DNA from 3 places in the Pseudomonas sp. 20-5 genome. Region 3 is predicted to be linked to each of the others. Evidence: predicted binding sites of a transcription regulator. Region 3 holds the regulator's gene; each other region holds the start of a gene.
What was found. Region 3 encodes FliA, which starts transcription of late flagellar genes. Its sites were predicted from a motif close to CTAAAGTTTNNNNNNNNNNNGCCGNTAA; they were not measured.
Positions count from the first base shown of each region.

Region 1: the regulator FliA is predicted to act here: its motif matches at 5,553-5,580, upstream of flgM (flagellar biosynthesis anti-sigma factor FlgM).
Region 2: the regulator FliA is predicted to act here: its motif matches at 4,560-4,587, upstream of AC1RB9_RS24125 (methyl-accepting chemotaxis protein).

Region 1 covers NZ_CM165584.1:1,740,392-1,747,797, reverse strand. Annotated here, with positions in the region: gene htpB (two-component system sensor histidine kinase HtpB) at 57-407, opposite strand; gene hsbR (two-component system response regulator HsbR) at 473-2,188, opposite strand; gene hsbA (anti-anti sigma factor HsbA) at 2,190-2,495, opposite strand; gene cheR (protein-glutamate O-methyltransferase CheR) at 2,810-3,634, opposite strand; gene AC1RB9_RS08185 (chemotaxis protein CheV) at 3,711-4,643, opposite strand; gene flgA (flagellar basal body P-ring formation chaperone FlgA) at 4,775-5,473, shown strand; gene flgM (flagellar biosynthesis anti-sigma factor FlgM) at 5,618-5,941, shown strand; gene AC1RB9_RS08170 (flagella synthesis protein FlgN) at 5,996-6,466, shown strand; gene flgZ (flagellar brake protein FlgZ) at 6,495-7,286, shown strand; gene AC1RB9_RS08160 (TIGR04282 family arsenosugar biosynthesis glycosyltransferase) at 7,290-7,406, opposite strand, start outside.
Region 2 covers NZ_CM165584.1:5,232,771-5,240,176, forward strand. Annotated here, with positions in the region: gene AC1RB9_RS24100 (amino acid permease) at 1-975, shown strand, start outside; yybP-ykoY riboswitch at 1,114-1,238, shown strand; gene AC1RB9_RS24105 (TMEM165/GDT1 family protein) at 1,328-1,906, shown strand; gene AC1RB9_RS24110 (nuclear transport factor 2 family protein) at 2,023-2,466, shown strand; gene AC1RB9_RS24115 (NAD-dependent epimerase/dehydratase family protein) at 2,476-3,501, opposite strand; gene AC1RB9_RS24120 (M48 family metallopeptidase) at 3,645-4,466, opposite strand; gene AC1RB9_RS24125 (methyl-accepting chemotaxis protein) at 4,629-6,767, shown strand; gene AC1RB9_RS24130 (SOS response-associated peptidase) at 6,770-7,384, opposite strand.
Region 3 covers NZ_CM165584.1:3,983,429-3,990,834, forward strand. Annotated here, with positions in the region: gene AC1RB9_RS18300 (flagellar motor protein) at 1-364, opposite strand, end outside; gene AC1RB9_RS18305 (protein-glutamate methylesterase/protein-glutamine glutaminase) at 453-1,559, opposite strand; gene AC1RB9_RS18310 (chemotaxis protein CheA) at 1,613-3,874, opposite strand; gene AC1RB9_RS18315 (protein phosphatase CheZ) at 4,075-4,863, opposite strand; gene AC1RB9_RS18320 (chemotaxis response regulator CheY) at 4,883-5,257, opposite strand; gene fliA (RNA polymerase sigma factor FliA) at 5,359-6,102, opposite strand; gene fleN (flagellar synthesis regulator FleN) at 6,099-6,941, opposite strand; gene flhF (flagellar biosynthesis GTPase FlhF) at 7,080-7,406, opposite strand, start outside.

The DNA of each region.
Region 1 (7,406 bases), 2.2 Mb from region 3:
ATACGCCAGGGAGGCTCGATCGGGCCGGTACCTTGTCGCCGGAAAGGACGAAAACCTCAGCGATAGCGCTGACGTTCCTGTTTGAAAAGGATGCGGACGATGGCGAATTCGCGCTCCATCTGTTCGATCAGCGCCGGCGCCCGTTGCAGGTCGCCGCGCCTGGCGCTTTCCTCCAGCTCCTTGCAGTAGTCGGCGAGGAGTACCGCGCCCATGTTGCTGCTGCCTCCCTTGAAGCTGTGTGCGGTATGCCGCAAAGCCTGGGCATCGCCGGCCTGGAGGGCGGCATGCAGGCTGCGCAGGCGCTCCTCGGAGTCGAGCACGAAGGTATCCAGCAGGACCGGATATTCGTCCTCCATGACCTCCTGCAGCGAAGCCAGAACACGATCATCGAGATGCGGCGCGGACATTCGATCGCTCCCTGAAGTCGACTTCCGATGCCCTACCCATTAGGAGCACCGCGACGAAAGCGCGATTATGCCTGAGGCGACCAGAAAAACTCCACGGACACCACCTTTCCGTCGGCCGACCACTGGCAACGATCGGACAATTCGCGGATCAGGCGCAAACCCCTGCCGCAGAGGCGTTCCTGGCGCTCCACGGCATTCAGCGCGCGCTCCACGTCGAAACCTTCGCCGCTGTCCTCGACCCGCACCAGCAGACGCCCCCCCGCGCCATGCGGCGCCAGGTCCAGGTGCAGTCGCACGTAGCCGTCGCGCAAGGCCTGCAGGCGGCTGACCCGCTCCTGGTAATAGCGGGCGAATCCCGCCGCGTCGCTCTTCATCGTCGAATCGAGGCCGATGACGCCATGTTCCAGGGCGTTCGAATAGAGTTCGGCGAGCACCGTATACAGCGCGCCGCCGCGCGCGCGCAGGTCGTGGACCTCGAGCAGCAGTTGCAGCACATGGGGCAGCGGGTTGAAATGCTTGAGGGTTTCGGCGCGGAATTCGAAGCTCACCGACCAGTCCAGCGGACTGCTCACGCCGCTATCGGAAAACGCCAGCGGCGGGCATTGCAGGCCGCTATCCGGCTGCAGCCGCACTTCGAGCATGCTCACGTCGTCCTGCACCGCGCCGCGGAACTGCGCCAGGCTGCGCTGGATCTCGTCGAACAGCGCGGACGGCTGGCGATTGCGCTCGAACAGCTGGAGCAGCCGCGCCTCGCCGAACATCTCGCCAGCCTTGTTGCTGGCCTCGAGGACCCCGTCGGAAAACAGGAATATCCGATCTTCGATATCCAGCGGATAGGTTTCGCAACGGTCGCTGAACGCCGCCGGTTCGAGGATTCCCAGCGGCAGGTGGCGGGACACCAGGGCGACCCGCTCGCCGCTGGCGGCGCGCAGCAGGTAGCCGTCCGGCAAGCCGCCGTTCCAGACCTCCACCAGTTCGCGCTGGAAGCTCAGGTTGAGCAAGGTGGCGCAGCAGAACACGCCGACCGGCAGGATGCGCTTCAGCTTGGCGTTCATCTCGCGGAGGATGTCGGCCATCGGATAGCCCTTGGCGGTCATCCCGTAGAACACCTCGGCCAGCGGCATCGCGCCGATCGCCGCCGGCAGGCCGTGGCCGGTGAAGTCGCCGAGCAGCACGTGCATGCCGCCGGACGGCTTGTAGGCGGCCAGCAGCAGGTCGCCGTTGAACAGCGCGAGGGGCGATTGCAGGTAGCGCACGTTGCTGGCGTTCAGGCAGCCGGAATGGGCCACCTTGTCGAACACCGCCTTGGCCACCCGCTGTTCGTTGAGCAGGTGCTCGTTGTGCCGGACGATCAGGTCGCGCTGCTCCAGCACCGTTCGTTGCAGCAGGTGCAGACGTCCCATGGCGTTGATCTTGGCTTCGAGGATCACCCGGTTGTACGGCTTGGAGAGGAAGTCGTCGCCGCCCGCCTCCAGGCTCTGCACCAGCGCCTCGGTTTCGCTGAGGGAGGTGAGGAAGATGATCGGCACCAACTCCTCGCCGGCCTGCTGCTTGATCCGCCGGGCAGCCTCGAAGCCATCCATCACCGGCATCATCACGTCCATCAGGACCAGTTGCGGCCGCTCGGTCTCGAACAGCGCCACCGCCTCCAGGCCGTTGCCGGCGGTCAGCACGCGATGCCCCTGGCGGCTGACGATGGTCGACAGCAGCAGGCGGTCGGCCGCGTTGTCCTCGGCGATGAGAATCGTCAGGCTCTCGATCCGCGCCGCCGGGGGATTCATCTCAGCTGATCTTGAACAACTGCTCGAAGTTGGAGATGGCGAGGATCTTGCGCACTTCCGGGCTGCAGTTCGCCAGGCTGATCTGCGCGTTCTCGCCGCCGGCGTGGTCGCGCAGCAGCAGGAGCATGCCGAGGGCCGAGCTGTCCAGGTAAGTGGCGTTGCGCAGGTCGACGACATAGCGTCGCGGAGTGATCGCGACGCGCTCGTAGGCGTCGCGGAAATCCTGATGGGCCCCGAAGTCGAAGCGCCCCTGGATCTGGATGGTCAACTCTTGCCCATCGGCCGAGGGCAGCGCAGTGATGGCCATGGAAGTCTCCTGGTAGGCGTGGCGGATCGAGGGAAGGCTTGAATCATGTAAGCAGTTCCCCGGCAAAGCGGCAACTTGCCGGATCACCTGACTATCAGAAATATCTGTCAATACAACTAGATCGCGCAGTCCTAAACTGCCCCGCTCCGAGCCAGCCGTCCTGTGCCGAGCGGGCTGCGACGGCGCCGCCGCGCGTGGCGCTCGGAGCCTGGGCAGTGGGCGAAAGTCTCGTCCCACCTGCCCGTCCCAAGCGGACCCGCGCCAGGCTGCCAGGTCACCCCCGGCGCAACCTGGCGCGGGTCCGCTTCCTTGCGCTACTTGGCCCGGTAGATGATGCCCGGGCTGCACTGCACCATCTGGTAGTGGTCGGGCAGGTTGTTCAACGCCTCGGAGGCGCCGAGGAACAGGTAGCCGCCAGGCTTGAGCGTGCCATGGATGCGCAGCAGGATGTCGCGCTTCACCTCGGCGGAGAAATAGATCAGCACGTTGCGGCAGAACACCATGTCGAACTTGCCGAGGCTGGCGTAGCTGTCCAGCAGGTTCAGGGCACGGAACTCGACGCGGCTGCGGATCGCCGGCTTGACCGCCCAGCGCCCCGGTCCCTTGGCGTCGAAATAGCGTTGCAGACGCTCCGGGGACAGACCGCGGCCCATCGCCAGGGTGTCGTATTCGCCGGCCTTGGCGGCGGTGAGCATCGACCCCGACAGGTCGGTGGCGACGATCTGCACGCCCGCCTTCAACTGCCCCAGGTTGGTCTTCTCGAACTCGTCGATGGCCATCGACAGCGAGTATGGCTCCTGGCCTGACGAACAGGCCGCCGACCAGATCCGCAGGCGCTGCCCGCCGTTGGCCTTGATCAGTTCGGGAAGAACCCGCTGCTTGAGCACCTCGAACGGGTAGGTATCGCGAAACCACAGGGTCTCGTTGGTGGTCATCGCGTCCACCACCATCTCGCGCAGGCCGCCGCGCTGGGTCTGGATGCGCTGCACCAGCTCTCCCAGGCTCTTGATGCCCTGCTGCTCCATCAGCTTGTTCAGCCGGCTCGAGACCAGGTACTGCTTGTTGCTGCCCAGCACAATGCCGCAGGTCTTCTCGAGGAAGACCCTGAACAACTCGAAATCCGCATTAGCTGCCGACACGCATAAGCCTCTTCGCCCTGGGCGACCGGAACGCAGCCGGTCGCCCGTATTCACATTGTTGTCGAGGGCCGATCGCTCAGCCCGCGTCCACCGCCTTGATCCGCTCCACCACCCGCGCCGCCAGATCGTCCGGACGGAACTTGGCGAGGAAGTCGTCCGCACCGACCTTCTTCACCATCGCCTGGTTGAAGACCCCGGACAACGAAGTATGCAAGAGAATGTGCAGTTTCTGCAGGCGGGGATCGCTACGGATTTCCGCCGTCAGGGTATAACCGTCCATTTCCGGCATTTCGATGTCGGAGATCAGCATCAGCAGCTCGTCTTCCGGACGCCGTCCCTCGGAGAGCATGTTCTGCAGGTACTCCAGGGCCTGGCGCCCGTCGTTGAGCGCGGTCATTTCCACGCCGACCGCCTCCAGGCAACGGATTACCTGCTTGCGCGCCACCGACGAATCGTCCACCACCAGCACCCGCTTGGTCACCGCGCGGCTCTGGGTCTCGGCGTCCACCACTCCGTGGGACACTTCCTCGGACGTCGGTGCGACCTCCGCGAGCACTTTTTCCACGTCGATGATTTCCACCAACTGCTTGTCCACCCGGGTCACCGCGGTCAGGTAATGCTCGCGGCCGGCGCCCTTGGGTGGCGGATGGATCTCTTCCCAGTTCATGTTGACGATGCGCTCCACCGAGCGCACCAGGAAGCCCTGCACCTTGGTGTTGTACTCGGTGATGATCGCGAAGCTGTTGGTCAGGTCCTGCAACCCGCGGCGGCCGGTGGCCAGCGCCAGGTCGAGGATCGGAATGGTGCCTCCGCGGATGTTCGCCACCCCGCGCACCACCGGGCTGGACTTGGGCATCACCGTCAGGCGCGGGCACTGCAACACCTCTTTCACCTTGAACACGTTGATGCCGTAGAGCTGGTTGCCGTCCAGGCGGAACAGAAGCAGCTCCAGACGGTTCTGTCCGACCAACTGCGTACGCTGGTTGACTGAATCCAAAACACCGGCCATTGGCGCTCCCCTCAGACGGTCGTGCCGGACTCCGGCACGACCATTGCTTAACCCGTTGCATGAAACAGGCAACGACAGTTTTTCGACGAATAGTGGCATGTAGCCATACTTCTCTACGGTTTTTACCCGTTTTGCTCGGGCTCGGCTACCTGTGCGCGGCTAACAACAGCCAGGCCCAGGGTTTTACCGCTCCCGAGGTACTTATCGGCTCCACCCAGGGGTTTCTTGAATTCAAGGTAGAAGAATATCTGCAGAATAGCGGACTCGACGGGCGCTACCAGATTCAGGTCAATCGCGTCGACCCGCGCTTGCGCCTGGCCGAATGCGACAGGGACTTGACGCTCAGCCAGGAAAGTCCGGCACAACCGATCGGCAGGGTCACCGTGCGCATCAGTTGCGAAGGCAGTGCGCCCTGGACCATCTTCATGCCGGCGCAGGTGAAACTGTTCCGCCAGGTAGTGGTCGCGGTGCAGCCACTCAAGCGCGCGCACGTGCTGGAGGATGCCGACATCGCCCTGGTCGAGCGCGACGTCGGCCTGCTGACCCAGGGCTACCTGACCGATCCGGCCCGCGTCGTCGGGCAGAAGCTGCGCCGACCGGTGGTCAACGACCAGGTGCTGGCGCCGGTCTTCCTCGAGCAGGCCGAGGCCGTGCGCAAGGGCGACCAGGTGGTGATCCTCGCACGCACTGCCACCATCAACGTCAAGATGCCCGGCGAGGCGCTGTCCGATGGCGCCCCGGGCCAGCAGATCCGCGTGCGCAACCTGCGCTCGCAGCGGATAATCAAGGCCCGCGTGATAGAACCCGGCACGGTCGAGGTGAATATGTAGAGGGAAAGCCGTGGCCGGTAGCGCTGGCGCTACCCCGGCGGGTTTCTCTAAACTGGGAAACGACGCACGAAAATAAGTCCTAAAGTTTTTCAAGCCTTCGCCGAAAAGCTAGGCAAGCGTCCAATACCTTCGAGGTTTACAACCATGGTCATCGACTTCAACCGGCTGAATCCCGGCAGCACGCCAGCCACCACCGGCCGTACCGGCAGCACCGCCGCAGGTCGCCCCGACGCCACTGGCGCCGACAAGGCAGGCCAGGCTGCGACTTCCGCTCCGAAGAGCGGCGAGTCGGTGCAGATCAGCGAAACCGCCCAGAACATGCAGAAAGTCACGGACCAGCTGCAGACCCTGCCGGTGGTCGACAACGATAAGGTTGCCCGGATCAAGCAAGCGATCGCCGATGGCACCTATCAGGTCGACAGCGAGCGTGTTGCCAGCAAGCTGCTCGACTTCGAATCCCAGCGCTGACCTCGAAGGACGCGCTGGAGGACATTGGACGCCGAATGAACTCCCGAGCCCGAGATGCCTGACTCCCCTACCCTGCTCGATCTGTTCGCCGAGGATATCGGCCACGCCAACCAACTCCTGCAGTTGGTCGACGAAGAATTCCAGGCCCTGGAACGGCGCGAGCTGCCGGTTCTGCAACAGCTTCTCGGGGCCAAGCAGCCACTGATGCAGCAACTGGAGCGAAATGGCCGGGCCCGCGCGGAAATCCTCCGCGAAGCCGGCGTTTCCCTCGACCGCGAAGGCCTTGCCCGCTATGCCCGCGAGCGCGCGGATGGCGCCGAGCTGCTGGCTCGCGGCGACGAACTGGGCGAACTGCTGGAGCGTTGCCAGCAGGCCAATCTGCGCAACGGGCGGATCATCCGCGCCAACCAGGCTTCCACCGGCAGCCTGCTGAACATCCTCCGCGGCCAGGACGCCCCGAGCCTGTACGACAGCCGCGGCGGCACCGCCTCGAGCAGCCGGCAACGTCCGCTCAGCCAGGCCTGAACCCGACCAGCACACGTATCAAGGCACAGTGCTATCATTGAGGCATTCGTGCCCCAGGAGAGCATTGAAGGTGCCCAACCCGTTCGTCGAAGAAGCGGGGCCGCAACCCCCGAAGGTGCTCAAGGCCCCCGTGGAAATCCAGGCCAACCTGCGCCTGCTGCAGGATAGCCGCGACTCCCTGCTGATCACCTTTGCCGATCGCAACCAGCGCTTCCAGAGCTTCCTGGTGGACATCGACCGCGACCGCGGGATGGTCGCGCTGGACGAACTCATCCCCAACACCGGCGAACGTTTCCTGCAGAACGGCGAGGCGTTTCGCGTCGAAGCCTTCCACGAAGGCGTGCGTATCGCCTGGGAATGCGAGCGCCCGGTGCAGTTCGGCGAACACGACGGCGTCCCCTGCTACTGGGCCGCCCTTCCCGCCGAAGTGCTCTACCACCAGCGCCGCAACGCCTACCGCGCCAGCATCAAGCAGAGCCAGCCGATCGCCGCGGAAATCGCCGGGGAAAAACTCCGCGCGCCGCTGAGCGGACAACTGCTGGATATCTCCGCCACCGGCGCCAAGCTGCGCTTCGCCGGCAATGTCGCCGAACGCCTGCATCCCGGCGAGATCTACGAAGACTTCAGCGCCCAGCTGCCACAGGGCGCGATCAGTAGCGCGATCGAACTGCGTCACGTGCGCTTCGACGAAAAGCTCGACGCGACCTTCGCCGGCGTCCGCTTCAGCGAGATGAGCGGCCTCGCCCAGCGTCAGGTGGATCGCTTCGTCTACCAGTTACAGCGCGAAGCGCGGCGCTTCGAGAAAGACGAACTGTTCTGAGTTTCACAGGACCAGCCCCAGCGCCGCCAGGCGCGGCAGGTCCTCGGGACGGTCGACGTCCCAGAGCGCCGGCAACAGGTGATGCTCCCAGCCCAGTTGCCGGAGACGCTCGCAGGTCAG
Region 2 (7,406 bases), 1.2 Mb from region 3:
GTCACGGTGGTGATCTTCATCGGCGTCGGCCTGGCGACCATCTTCGGCATCATGCATGGCGTAGAGTCGCCCGGCTTCAGCAACTTCACCATGGGCGACGCGCCCTTCGTCGGCGGCTTCCAGGCGATGGTCGGGGTGGCGATGATCGCCGGCTTCTCGTTCCAGGGCACCGAACTGATCGGCATCGCCGCCGGTGAATCGGAAAATCCGCGGAAGAACATCCCGATCGCCATTCGCCAGGTGTTCTGGCGCATCCTGATGTTCTACATCCTGGCGATCTTCGTGATCGGCATGCTGATTCCCTACACCGACCCGAACCTGCTGAAGAACGATGCCAGCGACATCAGCGTGTCGCCCTTCACCCTGCTCTTCGAGCGCGCCGGCTTCGCCGCGGCGGCCGGGGTGATGAACGCGGTGATCCTCTCGGCGATCCTCTCCGCCGGCAACTCCGGCATGTACGCCTCGACCCGGATGCTCTACAACCTCGCCCTCGAGGGCAAGGCACCGCGCCTGTTCTCCCGCGTCTCGCGCAGCGGCGTGCCACGCAACGCGCTGTACGCCACTACCCTGGTCGGCGCCCTGTGCTTCCTCACTTCGGCCTTCGGCGACAGCACCGTCTACACATGGCTGCTGAACACCTCGGGCATGTGCGGCTTCATCGCCTGGCTGGGCATCGCCATCTCCCACTATCGCTTCCGCAAGGGTTACCTGGCCCAGGGCGGCCGCCTGGAAGACCTGCCCTACCGGGCCAAGCTGTTCCCCTTCGGGCCGCTGTTCGCCTTCGCCCTGTGCATGGTCATCACCCTCGGGCAGAACTACCAGGCGCTGGTGGGCGAGCGCATCGACTGGATCGGCCTCCTCGCCACCTATATCAGCCTGCCGCTGTTCCTGGCGATCTGGCTGGGATACCGCTGGAAGAAGCGCGCACGCTTCGTTCGCTACCACGAAATGGACGTCAGCCCGACCAATACCTGACTCACCCTGCCGCCCAGCGATTCCTCGCGGATCGCTGCGGATGCCGGCACGTTTCCTTGCGATCAGGCTCCCTCGCCGCCCTCCCGGACGAAAGTTTCCGTCCCGGGCTTGCCCAAGCCGCCCGGCTTGGGCAGAATGCGCCCCGTCCTAGGGGAGTAGTCTCCCGCGAGCGCCGCACCGGCCTCGCCCGGCACGCGTCAACACACTTGGTCCGCAGACCATGGCGCGCGCGACCCAAGCCTGCCCAGACAGGCCAAGGGTTTGACAAGACCTATGACACGCACGATCTGACCCGGGGCGGGCAGATGGCGCGTGTCATGGTGATTGGTCGACCCGCCCCTTAGGAAGCCTGATGGAATCGCTGTTCGTCCCTACCCTCATCGTTGCCCTCGCGGAAATCGGCGACAAGACCCAGTTGCTGGCACTCCTGCTCGCGGCGCGTTTCCGCAAGCCGTGGCCGATCATCGCCGGCATCGTCGCCGCCACCCTGGCCAACCATTTCGCTGCCGGCGCGGTGGGCGCCTGGGTCGCCAGCTTCTTCTCGGAAGCCACCCTCAGTTGGATCCTCGCCGCCTCCTTCATCGCCGTCGCCCTGTGGACGCTGGTACCGGACAAGCTCGACGACGAAGAGTCCGGACTGAAGAAATACGGCCCCTTCCTCACCACCCTGATCGCGTTCTTCCTCGCCGAGATGGGCGACAAGACCCAGGTCGCCACGGTCATGCTGGCCGCCCAGTATCCGCATTTCTGGCTGGTGGTGATCGGCACCACCCTGGGCATGCTGATCGCCAACGTACCGGTGGTACTGATCGGCAACCTGGCCGCCGACAAGCTGCCGCTGACCCTGATCCGCCGCCTGGCCGCGGCCGCCTTCGCCGCACTTGGCCTGTACGCCGCCTGGCACGCCGCGCAATTGACCGGCTGGCTCTGAAGGACTGCGCCGCCGGGCCCGGGATGGCTGGGCGGCCAATGCAAAATGCATGGGAACGGCTACAGTTCAGGCAGGCACCGGATGCCTGCCCCACCACTCGCCCTCGAGAGCCGGAGATGCCCTCACACGACCTGAAACGACTCGCCCGCCATCACATCGAGCTGTCCTGGAACAAGGGCCGCATGGCGTTGGTGGAGCAGTTGCACAGCAAGGATTTCCTCTACAAAAGCTCGTTCATCGGCCGTCCCCTGGATACCGCCGGCTATATCCGCCTGCTGCAGGACATCCGCACGGCGATGCCGGACCTGGAGGTCGTGGTCGAAGACTGCATCGGCGAGGAACGCAAGGTGTTCACCTGGAGCACGCTGATCGGCACCATCGTCCGGCCGACCCTGGGCTATCCGGCCAGCGACAAGGTGCTGAGCATTTCCGCGATGGGCTTCTGGGTGTTCAACCCGCAGGGCCAGTTGCAGGAGCTGTGCACCATGTTCGACATGGAGAGCTTTCGCGCCCAGCTGGGACTGCAGACCCGACCCTTCGCGGAAAAAACGCTGCCCTAGCCAACCGTCCTAGGCATTGAAATAGCCGTTGTCGCGGAACCAGTCGATGGCGCGCAGCAGGGTGTCGTCGAGGGCGGTGGTGGAGAAGAAGCCGAGTTCCTCGCGGGCCTTGCGTCCATCGAGGAACTGCCCGCCAGCCATCACCTCGATGGCGGTTTCGTCGAGCAGCGGCAACTGGCCGCTGACCCGGTAGCGCAAGCGGCCCAGGGTGGCCAGCGCGCGAGCCATGGCCATCGACATCGGCTGCGGCGCAGGCTGGCCGAGCAGCTCGGCGATGCGCCGGGTCAGGTCGGCCATTTCCAGGTTGTGCCCGGTCAGCAGGTAGCGCTCGCCGATACGCCCGCGCTCAAGGGCCATCAGCAGTCCGCGCCCGGCTTCGGCGGCATCGATGACGTTACGCTGGCCGGCGACGTAGTGGGTCATCTCGCCATTGCCGATGGCGGTGATCACGCGCCCGGTAGTCGGGCCGATGTCCAGTTCGCCGAGTACCATGCCGGGAATCCCGATCACCACCGGCAGGCCGTTGCGCGCCTGCTCCCGGGCCTGCTCGTCGAGCGCCCATTTGCACAGCACGTAGGAACTCTTGCCGCTCGGCAGGCTGTCGTAGAACAACCCTTCGTGGCCCGGTAGTCCCTGGGGATGGCGGGGCATGGCATATGCCGAACCGACATAGAGGATGCGCGGCACCCTGGCCTGCAGGCAGGCGGCATAGAACGGGTTGGTCTGGCCCAGCGCGCTGGCCACTTCCTCCTGCCAGCGGCGCGGCCGCGAAGGATAGTAGCCGGCGCTGAAGATCACCCCGTCGAGGCCGCGCAGGGCGCGTTCCAGGCCGGCGTGGTCGAGCATCTCGGCGACCCGGCACTCGGGCTCCAGATAGGCGAGACGCTGGATCTGCGAAGAAGGACGGTGGATCAGCACCAGATCGTGACCGGCGGCCCTGATGGCGCGCGCGGCGTGATGTCCCAGCAGGCCGGTGGCTCCGAGTACGGCGTATTTCACATGAGCTCCAGGGCGTGAGAGTGGCTGTTCGTCCACGGGTCCCGCAAGCGGGTCGGCCAGCAGTCTAGGCCGAACACCGGCGAGATACCAAACAGCAGGTTACGGAAATACACAACAGGCGTTTCCGATGGTAAGCCTGTCGGCGCGCCGGCCGCCCCCCGCGACCGCGCGCCCTGGCCTCACTTGCCGCGCCTGGCCTGCTGGTACAGCGGCATCACCTTGGGAATCGCGGCCTGGAGATTGGCCATCCGCGAACTGTCGGAGGGGTGGGTGCTGGTGAACTCGGGCTGGCTGGCGCCGCCGCTGGCCCTGCCCATCTTCTGCCAGAGGGTGATCGCCGCTTCCGGGTTGTAGCCGGCGCGGGCGGCCAGCTCGAGACCGATCAGGTCGGCTTCGTTCTCGTTGGCACGACTGTTGGGCAGGGTCATCAGGTAGTCGACGCCGGTATTGGCCAGTTGCAGGCTTTCCTGGCCGAGGCCGGCCAGGGCGCCGATCTGGCTGGCCACCTGCACGCCGTAGGCCTTGGACATGGCCTCGCGCCCATGCTCGCGCAGGGCGTGGGCGATCTCGTGGCCCATCACCGCGGCTATCTCGTCGTCGGTGAGCTTCAGCTTGTCGATCAGCCCGGTGTAGAAAATGATCTTGCCGCCGGGACCGCAGTTGGCATTGAGCTCGTCGCTCTTCACCACATTGACTTCCCAGTTCCAGCCGGTGGCGTCCGGGCGGAAGGCGGCGGTCTGCGGGATCAGCCGCTGGGCGATCGCCTTGACTCGCCGCGCGTCGGCGCTGCTGGTATCGAGCACGCCGGCGCTTTTCGCCTCGCCGAGAGTCTTCTGGTACGACTGTGCGTACATCTGGTCGACTTCCTGGCTGGACAACATGCTGAACATGTATTGCTTGCGGTCGACGCCGACGGCGCCGCCACTGGTGGTGTTCACTGCCTGGCAACCGGCGAGCAGCAGCGCGCCGGCGAGGGTGGCGAATCGGAAGGGATGAGCCATGGTCCTTTGTTCTCCTCTGAAGGCCGAGCGCATGGTAGGCCGCGCCTCGAACGCCGGCAACAGCCGTTGGCGAGGAAATCTCCGACGGCCGATTAAGGATTTGCCGTCCTCCTGCCGATAAGCTCCTCAGAGACAATTCCAACAAGGGTCAGAAGTCCCATCATGAAGCTCAAGTCGATCCAGTTTTCTGTCGCCGCCCTCGCCGGCGCCAGCGTTCTAAGCGTCGTCGTGGTGCTGGTGCTGTACGCCCTGTTCGCCGGCGCGCGAACGCAGGAGCTGGTGCAGCAACGCACCCAGGGCCTGTTGGAGAAGGTCATCAACGAGCGCCTGGTGGCCCTGGCCCGCGCCCAGGTCAGCCAGATCCAGCGCGAGCTGGAGTATCCGCTGACGGTGGTCCACGGCCTGGCCAACAGCACCCGCCTGCTCGGCGAGCCGGGCGCCGACGGCATGCCGCAGCTGAACGCCAGCCGCGACGAAATCTCCGCGCTGCTGCGCAGCACCGTGCAGAACAACCCCAAGCTGCTCGACACCTTCATGGCCTGGGAACCCAATGCCTTCGATACCGATGCCGCCTTCGCCGGGCAACCCGGCAAGGGCTACGGCCCGGACGGCCGCTACCTGCCCTGGTGGTATCGCGGCGCCGACGGCAAGCCGATCGTGGAGGCCATGGCCGACAGCATCGATAGCGAAAAGCTGCTGCCCACCGGGGTGCGCGAGAACGAGTTCTATGCCTGTCCGAAAGAGAACAAGCGTCCCTGCATCATCGACCCGGCCCCTTACGAAATGGGCGGCAAGACCGTGATGATGTCGTCCTTCAACGTGCCGATCATGGTCGGTGACCAGTTCCGCGGCGCAGTCGGTGCCGACCTCTCGCTGGCCTTCATCCAGGACCTGCTCAAGCGCGCCGACCAGCAGCTCTACGATGGCGCCGGGGAAATGGCGCTGATCGCCAGCAACGGCCGCCTGGTGGCCTACACCCGCGACGACAGCAAGCTCGGCGAGCCCGCCGGCAGCGTCCTCGACGGCAACGAAGTGGACAACCTGAAGAACCTCACGGTCGACCAGCCGCTCTACGACATCGACGCCGAGCACGGCCACATCGAGCTGTTCCTGCCTTTCACCATCGCCGACAGCGGCGTGCGCTGGACCCTCATGCTGCAGATTCCCCAGGCGGCGGTATTCGGCGAACTGCAGCAACTCCAGGGCGAGCTGAGCGACCAGCGCCAGCAGGATATCCTCGGCATGAGCCTGGCCGGCCTGGTGGTAGCGGCCCTCGGCCTGCTGGTGGTCTGGCTGGTCGGCTACGGCATCGCCCGGCCGCTGCGCCAATTGGTCGGCATGCTCGACGACATCGCCCAGGGCGAAGGCGACCTCACCCGCCGCCTGAGCAGCGAGCGCGCCGACGAGCTGGGCTCCATCGCCAAGGGCTTCAATACCTTCCTTGGCAAACTGCAGAACATGATCGGCCAGGTGGTGCAATCGGTGCAGAAGGTCAGCGACTCCTCGGAGCACACCGCCGACATCGCCATCCGCACCAACCAGGGCGTGCAGCAGCAACTGGCGGAGATCGAACTGGTGGCCACCGCGGTCCACGAGATGACCGCCACCGCCCAGGACGTGGCGCGCAACGCCACCCACGCCGCCGAGGCAGCCAACCACGCGGACCAGGCCGCGCACCAGGGCAAGCAGATCGTCGAAAGCAGCTCGGCGGCGATCCAGGCCCTGGCCAGCGAGATTGGCCGCGCGGTCGGAGTGGTGCAGAACCTGGCCAAGGACAGCGAAAACATCAACGCGATCCTGGTGGCGATCCGCGGTATCGCCGAGCAGACCAACCTGCTCGCCCTCAACGCCGCCATCGAGGCCGCCCGCGCCGGCGAGCAGGGTCGCGGTTTCGCGGTGGTGGCCGACGAGGTACGCAACCTGGCGCAGAAGACCCAGCAGGCCACCGAAGAAATCCAGAGCATGATCCAGCAGTTGCAGCAGGGCACCCGCGACGTGGTGAAGGTCATGCAGGACAGCCAGGAGCGCACCGACGACAGCGTGCGCCATGCGCGCCAAGCGGCCGAGGCGCTGGAGTCGATCACCCAGGCGGTATCGGTGATCAACGACATGAACACCCAGATCGCCAGCGCCGCCGAGGAGCAGAGCGCGGTGGCCGAGGACATCAACCGCAACGTCGCCAACATCGGCCAGGTCGCCAACCAGGTGGCCGGCGGCGCCGACGAGGCCTCACAGGCCAGCGCCGAGCTGACCCGCCTGGCCGAGCAGCAGCGGCGCCTGGTGAATCAGTTCAGGGTCTAGCGTCAGGCCGGGGTCAGGCACTCCGGCCCGTCGGTTTCAGGCTTGTTGACGAAGCCGGCCAGGGCCACGCTGCGCAGGTTCGGCTGGGGCTTGGCGAGCAGGCTTATCAGCGCCGGCAGCGGCGTGTCCGGAGCCAGCCAGGTATCCTGCTCGGCCTCGTCGAGCAGCAGCGGCCGGCGGAACTCGGCGGCCGCCTGGGATACCTGGGCCACGCTGAGCCAGGTTTGTCCATGCACCGGATAGGCCTCCCAGATGCCGGCGAAGAACAACAGGCGCTCGCCGGTGGAGACCCAGTACGGACGCTTGCGCACCCCGCGCCATTCATAGAAGCCGTTGGCCGGCAGCAGGCAGCGGCGCTGCTGGAACGCCTCGCGGAACATCGGTTGCTCGGCGAGGGTTTCCGCCCGTGCGTGGCTGGGCGTACGCGACAGGTCGGTGAGCCAGGCCGGGGTCAGCCCCCAGCGCGCCATGTCGGCGCGGCGCGCACCGGCGTCCTCGCGAACCATCAGCACCTGGTTCGCCGGAGAAATGTTCCACTGCGCCCGCCAATCCGCCGGAAAGCCCGGCAGGGCCGCCAGCGACGGATTCCAGCGGAACAGGGCGTAACGACCACTCATGCTTGGCACTGCCTGGTGAGGG
Region 3 (7,406 bases):
CCGGCTCGGCGCCGTCCACCAGCAGTTGCAGGCCCTTGCGCGCATAGGGATCGGGCTCCGCATCGGCGATGCTCTCCAGGCCGAGCAGGCCTTCCTTGCGCGCGGTCATGCTCCAGGAGACGATCCGGTCGATTCCCCCGGAAAGATCCTCGCGCGGCGGGAAGAACACCCAGCCGAGCATGCCCAGGCCGCGCTTGAGCACGTTCACCGGGGTCTGCAACAGCGCCGCGGCCAGGGTGCCGCCGATCACGATCAGCGCCGCCGGACCGTTGAGCAGGGCTCCGGCGTGGCCGCCCTCGAGAAAGTTGCCGCCGACGATGGCGACGAACGCCAGGGTGATCCCGACCAGGCTGAGCACATCCATCAGCGCGTCCCCTCGGCTCGGCGAAGGCGCGCGCAGCTCGTCACGTGGGTGGCCATCGAAGGCAGTCTCCTCATTCCTGCACGCACGCTTACTGGCACGCCTCGACCAGGTGCCGGCCGATGTCGTCGAGCCCGTACACCGCGTCCGCCAGGTTGGCCTTGACCACGGCCATCGGCATCCCGTAGATCACGCAACTGGCCTCGTCCTGCGCCCACACCTGGCTGCCGCCCTGCTTGAGCAGGCGCGCACCCTCGCGCCCGTCGGCGCCCATGCCGGTGAGGACCACCGCCAGGACCTTGTCGTTGTAGGCCTTGGCCGCCGAGCCGAAGGTCACGTCGACGCAGGGCTTGTAGTTCAGGCGTTCGTCGCCGGGGAGGATGCGCACCGTGCCGCGGCCGTCGACCATCATCTGCTTGCCGCCCGGCGCCAGCAGCGCCAGGCCGGGACGCAGGATGTCGCCGTCCTCCGCCTCCTTGACGTTGATCCGGCACAGCTTGTCGAGGCGCTCGGCGAAGGCCTTGGTGAAGGCCGCCGGCATGTGCTGGATCAGTACCAGCGGCGCCGGGAAGTTGGCCGGCAACTGGGTCAGCACCCGCTGCAAGGCAACCGGTCCACCGGTGGAGGTACCGATCGCGACCAGCCGGTAGGCCTTGCGCTTCGGCGCCGCCGAGGTCGACGCCGGGGCCGGCGACGCGCCGGCACCAACACGCGCGCTCGCGCCGACGCTGGAGGACGACGCCGGCGCATGGCTGGACGAGGTGGCCGAAGGCAGCGGCGGCAGGGTGATCGAGCGACGATTGCTACGGGCGATGGTCAGGACCTTCTCGCAGAGCAACTGGCGGACCTTGTCCGGGTTGCGCGAGATGTCCTCGAAATTCTTCGGCAGGTAGTCGACCGCTCCAGCGTCCAGTGCATCCAGGGTCACCCGCGCGCCCTCGTGGGTCAGCGAGGAGAACATCAGGACCGGGGTCGGGCAACGCTGCATGATGTTGCGTACCGCGGTGATGCCGTCCATCAGCGGCATCTCGTAATCCATGGTGATCACATCGGGTCTCAGGGCCAGCGCCTGCTCGATGGCCTCGCGGCCATTGGTGGCGGTGCCGACCACCTGGATCTGTCCATCGGCGGAGAGAATCTCCGAGACACGGCGGCGGAAGAACCCCGAATCGTCCACCACCAGGACTTTGACTGCCATAGCTACTCCTCAGAGGGCGACGCTCCTGCGCCGCCGGAAACCCATACGCGGCGTCAGATGCGCCGTGCGTAACGCTTGAGCATGCTCGGCACATCGAGGATCAGGGCGATGCGCCCGTCCCCGGTGATGGTGGCGCCCGCCATGCCGGGGGTGCCCTGCAACATCTTGCCGAGTGGCTTGATCACCACTTCTTCTTGTCCCACCAACTGGTCGACGACGAAACCGATGCGCTGGGTGCCGACCGACAGGATCACCACGTGCCCCTCACCCTGCTCTTCGTGGGCCGCACTCGGCACCAGCCAGCGCTTGAGATAGAACAGCGGCAAGGCCTTGTCGCGGACGATCACCACTTCCTGGCCATCCACGACATTGGTGCGCGACAGGTCAAGATGGAAGATTTCGTTGACGTTGACCAGCGGGAAGGCGAACGCCTGGCTGCCCAGCATCACCATAAGGGTAGGCATGATCGCCAAAGTCAGCGGCACCTTGATGACGATCTTCGAGCCGGACCCCTTCTGCGAAAACACGTTGACCGTGCCGTTGAGCTGGGAAATCTTGGTCTTCACCACGTCCATGCCGACACCGCGGCCGGACACGTCGGAAATCTCGGTCTTGGTCGAGAAACCCGGGGCGAAAATCAGGTTGTAGCACTCCAGGTCGGTCAGGCGGTCCGCCGCATCGCGCTCCAGCAGGCCCTTCTCCACCGCCTTGTTGCGCAGCACCTCGGCGTCCATGCCCTTGCCGTCGTCGGTGATCATCAGGAGGATGTGGTCACCCTCCTGCTCCGCTGACAGCACCACCTGGCCGACCCGCGGCTTGCCGGCGGCCTCGCGCTCCTCCGGACTCTCGATGCCGTGGTCGACGGCGTTGCGCACCAGGTGCACCAGCGGATCGGCGAGGGCCTCGACCAGGTTCTTGTCGAGGTCGGTCTCTTCGCCCACCAGCTCCAGGTTGATCTCTTTCTTCATGTTCCGCGCCAGGTCGCGAACCAGGCGCGGGAAGCGGCCGAAGACCTTCTTGATCGGCTGCATGCGGGTCTTCATCACCGACATCTGCAGGTCGCCGGTGACCACGTCGAGGTTGGCCACGGCCTTGGCCATGGCCTCGTCGCCACTGTTCAGGCCCAGGCGCACCAGGCGGTTACGCACCAGCACCAGCTCGCCGACCATGTTCATGATCTCGTCGAGACGCGCCGTATCCACCCGCACGGTGGTCTCCGCCTCGCTCGCCGCGGGCCTGTCGGGCGCCGCCGGACGCGCGGCGGCGGCCTTGGCCGGAGCGACCGGTTTCGCCGCGGGACTCTTCGCCGCGATGTTCTTGGCTACCGCCGCGGCGGCCGCCACGGCCTCGGAGGCGCCGTTGAACTTGCCCTTGCCGTGCAGTTCGTCGAGCAGCGACTCGAACTCGTCGTCGCTGATCTCATCGCCGCCCGCGGCGGCCGGCGCCTTGCCCTGCTCCGCCGGCGCAGCCGCTGGAGCCGCGGCAGCCGGTGCGGCGGGTGTGCCGGCGGCTTCCGGGACATCGCCGAACTTGCCCTTGCCGTGCAGTTCGTCGAGCAGCGCCTCGAACTCGTCGTCGCTGATATCGTCACCAGCGGCAGCCGCGGCCGGCTCGACCGCCTTGGCGGGGACTTGCGCAAGCTCGGCCGAGACCGCCGGCGGGACGAACTTGCCCTTGCCGTGCAACTGGTCGAGCAACGCCTCGAACTCGGCGTCGCTGATCTCGTCGCCAGCGGGAGCCGCGGGCGCTTCTGCAACGGCGGAGGCCGGCGCTTCGTCGCCCTGCAGAGCATCCAGCAACTGCTCGAACTCGTCGTCGGTGATATCGCTGGAGGCACTCTGCGCGGGCGCTTCCGGCGGCGCCGCAGGCTCGGCTGGCGGAACGGCCGCCGGTGGCGCTTGCACAGGTTCCGCGGGCTCGGCGCCCTCGGGCTCGGCCAGGCGGGCAAGGGCCGCCAGCAGCTCGGGCGTCGCCGGGGTCGGTTCGGACTGCTCGCGCACCTGGTCGAACATCGCGTTGACCGTATCCAGCGCCTGCAGCACCACATCCATCAGTTCGGAGCTGACGCGCCGCTCGCCCTTGCGCAGGATATCGAAGACGTTTTCCGCAATGTGGCAGCATTCCACCAGCGCGTTCAGCTGGAGGAAGCCGGCACCGCCCTTGACCGTATGGAACCCACGGAAAATGGCATTGAGCAGGTCCATATCGTCCGGCCGGCTCTCCAGCTCGACCAGTTGCTCGGACAATTGCTCGAGAATCTCGCCGGCCTCAACCAGGAAGTCCTGGAGGATTTCTTCATCGGCGTCGAAGCTCATTCGGCTGCTCCCAGAGACGTGTTACTCGAAAGGATCGGCAGGACCGCTGTCCTGCCGGAAATACCGGCCCGGCTTTCCGGACCGACTTCAGCCCGCCCGCCGGGATCACCGGCATGACGAAGGCTGTGCCAGCAGCCCGCGGATGCCAGCGTTCAATGCTTACTTAACGGCAGCGATGCCGCAGTCTTGAGCCGGGCGGGTCAGAAACCCAGGCTGGACAGCAGATCGTCCACGTCATCCTGCCCGGACACCACATCCTCTCGTTTTTCCGCGGCGACCTGCGGCCCCTCGCCCTTGGCCGAACGCTCCAGCGCGGCCTGGTGGCGCATGCTCACGTGGTCGTGCTCGATTCCGGCGTAACGGTCCACCTGGCCGGCCATCCAGACCAGCTTCACGAGGTTGCTCTCGACCTCGGTGACCAGCTTGGTGACACGCTTGATCACCTGGCCGGTCAGGTCCTGGTAATCCTGCGCCAGCAGGATGTCATTGAGCTGCGAGGACAACTGGCCGGCGTTCTCGCCGCTGCGCACGAGGAACTGTTCGATGCGCTTGGCCAGCTCGCGGAAGCCGTCAGCGTCGATTTCCCGGCGCATGAAGCGTTGCCACTCCTGGTGCAGCTCCCGCGAATCGTCGCCCAACTGGTTGACCAGCGGGGCGCTCTGCTCCACCAGGTCCATGGTCCGGTTGGCGGCCTTCTCGGTCATTTCCACCACGTAGGAAAGACGATCGGTGGCATCGGCGATCTGCGACATTTCCTGCGCGTGGGGGGAATGCGGGTCGATCTGGAAATCGACGATGGCGTTGTGCAGTTCGCGGGTCAGCTTGCCCACTTCCTGGTAGAGGCCACGGTCCCTGGCCTGGCTGAGCTCCTGGATCAATTGCACCGCCTGCTGGAAGTGCCCCCGTTCGAGACAGTCCACCAGTTCGCGCGCATGTTTTTTCAGGGTCGATTCGAATTCGTCGCCCGTGGAATCGTTACCAAGCACCATGACACCCTCTTGGCCGGCTTCAGCCGTTGACCCGCTCGAAAATCTTCTCGATCTTTTCCTTCAGGACCTGAGCGGTGAAGGGTTTGACCACATAGCCGTTGACCCCGGCCTGGGCAGCTTCGATGATCTGGTCGCGTTTGGCCTCGGCGGTGACCATCAGCACCGGCAGGTGCTTGAGGCGCTCGTCGGCGCGAACCGCGCGCAGCAGATCGATGCCGGTCATGCCCGGCATGTTCCAGTCGGTGACGAGAAAGTCGAAATTGCCGCTGTGCAGCATCGGCAGCGCCGTGGTGCCGTCGTCGGCCTCGGCGGTATTGGTGAAGCCCAAGTCCCGCAAGAGGTTCTTGATGATGCGTCTCATCGTGGAAAAGTCGTCCACGATGAGAATTTTCATGTTCTTGTCCAAGTAAACCTCCGTACAGACCAGAGCGCGCCCCAGGGGACGCGCCACACATTCTTTTGCGTTAACGGTTACAAGCTGCGGTCGAGGCCGGTTCAGGCCGACCGCCAATCGGCCAGGCGCGCGCGCAAACGCGCGGCGCACTGGCTGTGCAACTGGCTGACCCGCGATTCGCTGACGCCCAGTACCTCGCCGATCTCCTTGAGGTTGAGTTCCTCGTCGTAATACAACGCCAGCACCAGGCGCTCGCGCTCCGGCAACTTGGCGATGGCATCCGCCAGGGCCGCCTGGAAACGTTCGTCGAGCAGGCCGTGGATCGGTTCGTTGTGACTGAGGCTGGTGTCTTCCGGCAATCCATGTTCGCCGTCCTGCAACAGGTCGTCGAAGCTGTACAGACGGCTGCCCTGCGTGTCGCTGAGGATGCCGTAGTAATCTTCGAGGCTCAATTGGAGTTCGGCAGCAACTTCGTGATCTTTAGCGTCGCGTCCGGTTCTCGCCTCGATCGCGCGGATCGCGTCGGTCACCATGCGCGTGTTGCGGTGCACCGAACGCGGCGCCCAGTCGCCCTTGCGGACCTCGTCGAGCATGGCCCCGCGGATGCGGATGCCGGCATAGGTCTCGAAGCTGGCGCCCTTGCCGGCGTCGTATTTCTTCGCGGCCTCGAGCAGGCCGATCATGCCGGCCTGCATCAGGTCCTCCACCTGCACGCTGGCCGGCAGGCGGCCGAGCAGGTGATAGGCGATGCGCTTGACCAGTGGTGCGTAACGCTGGATCAGTTGCTCCTGGGAGTTCTGCGCTTGCGCCTTGCTATACATACGCACTCCAGAGGCCGCTGTCATACGGCCGAACCTGTCGCGGGGTGTTGGACCAGTCGTTCGACGAAGAACTCCAGGTGCCCGCGCGGGTTGGCCGGCAGCGGCCAGCTATCGACCTTCTGCGCGACCGCCTTGAAGGCCAGGGACGCCTTCGAGCGGGGGAATGCCTCGTATACGGCTCGCTGTTTCTGCACGGCCTTGCGTACCGACTCGTCGTAAGGGATGACACCTACATACTGTAGTGCGACGTCGAGGAAACGGTCAGTGACCTTGGTCAGTTTGGCGAACAGGTTGCGTCCTTCCTGCGGGCTGTGGGCCATGTTGGCCAGGACCCGGAAGCGGGTCATGCCGTGGTCGCGGTTGAGCAGTTTGATCAGGGCGTAGGCATCGGTGATCGAGGTCGGCTCGTCGCAGACGACCAGCAGCACCTCCTGCGCGGCGCGGACGAAACTGACCACCGAATCGCCGATCCCGGCGGCAGTGTCGACGACCAGGACATCGAGGTTGTCGCTGATATCGCTGAACGCCTGGATCAGCCCCGCATGCTGCATCGGCGAGAGGTGCACCATGCTCTGCGTGCCGGAGGCCGCGGGAACGATGCGCACGCCACCGGGACCGAGGAGGAGGACATCGCGCAGTTCGCAGCGTCCCTCGATCACGTCGGCCAGGGTGCGCTTGGGCGTGAGTCCCAGCAGGACGTCGACGTTGGCCAGGCCGAGGTCGGCATCCAGCAGCATGACGCGACGGCCGAGATCGGCCAGAGCCAGTGCCAGGTTCACCGACACATTGGTCTTGCCGACGCCGCCCTTGCCGCCAGTTACTGCGATCACCTGTACGGGATGCATGCTACCCATCTGCTTCATACCTTGTGTTGTCGTCTTCCCGGAACGCCCCTTCCAGCGCTCTCCGGTATTGGCGGGAACGATGCGCCATCGCTCCCGGCCCGGCGGAAGCCACCTTCGCTTCCGTCACCCGCGCCACGCGCGGTTCTTCCCACGTCCTCAGCCGGCACGCCGCGCCGGTTGCTGGTAGAGCCCGGCGAACATCTCGGCCATGGCGTCCTCGCTGGGCTCTTCCGGTGCCTGCAGGCTCACCGCCCGGCTGACCAGTTGGTGACTGCGCGCCACCTGCAGGTCGTCCGGAATCCGCGGCCCATCCGCCAGATAGGCTACCGGGAGACGCTGGGCGATAGCCAGCGCCATCGATTCACCGAGGCTGCCCGCCTCGTCCAGCTTAGTCAGGATGCAACCCGCCAGCCCGCAGTGCCGATAGGTCTGGTAGGCCGACTTGAGCACCTGGCTCTGGCTGGTGGTGGCCATCACCAGGTA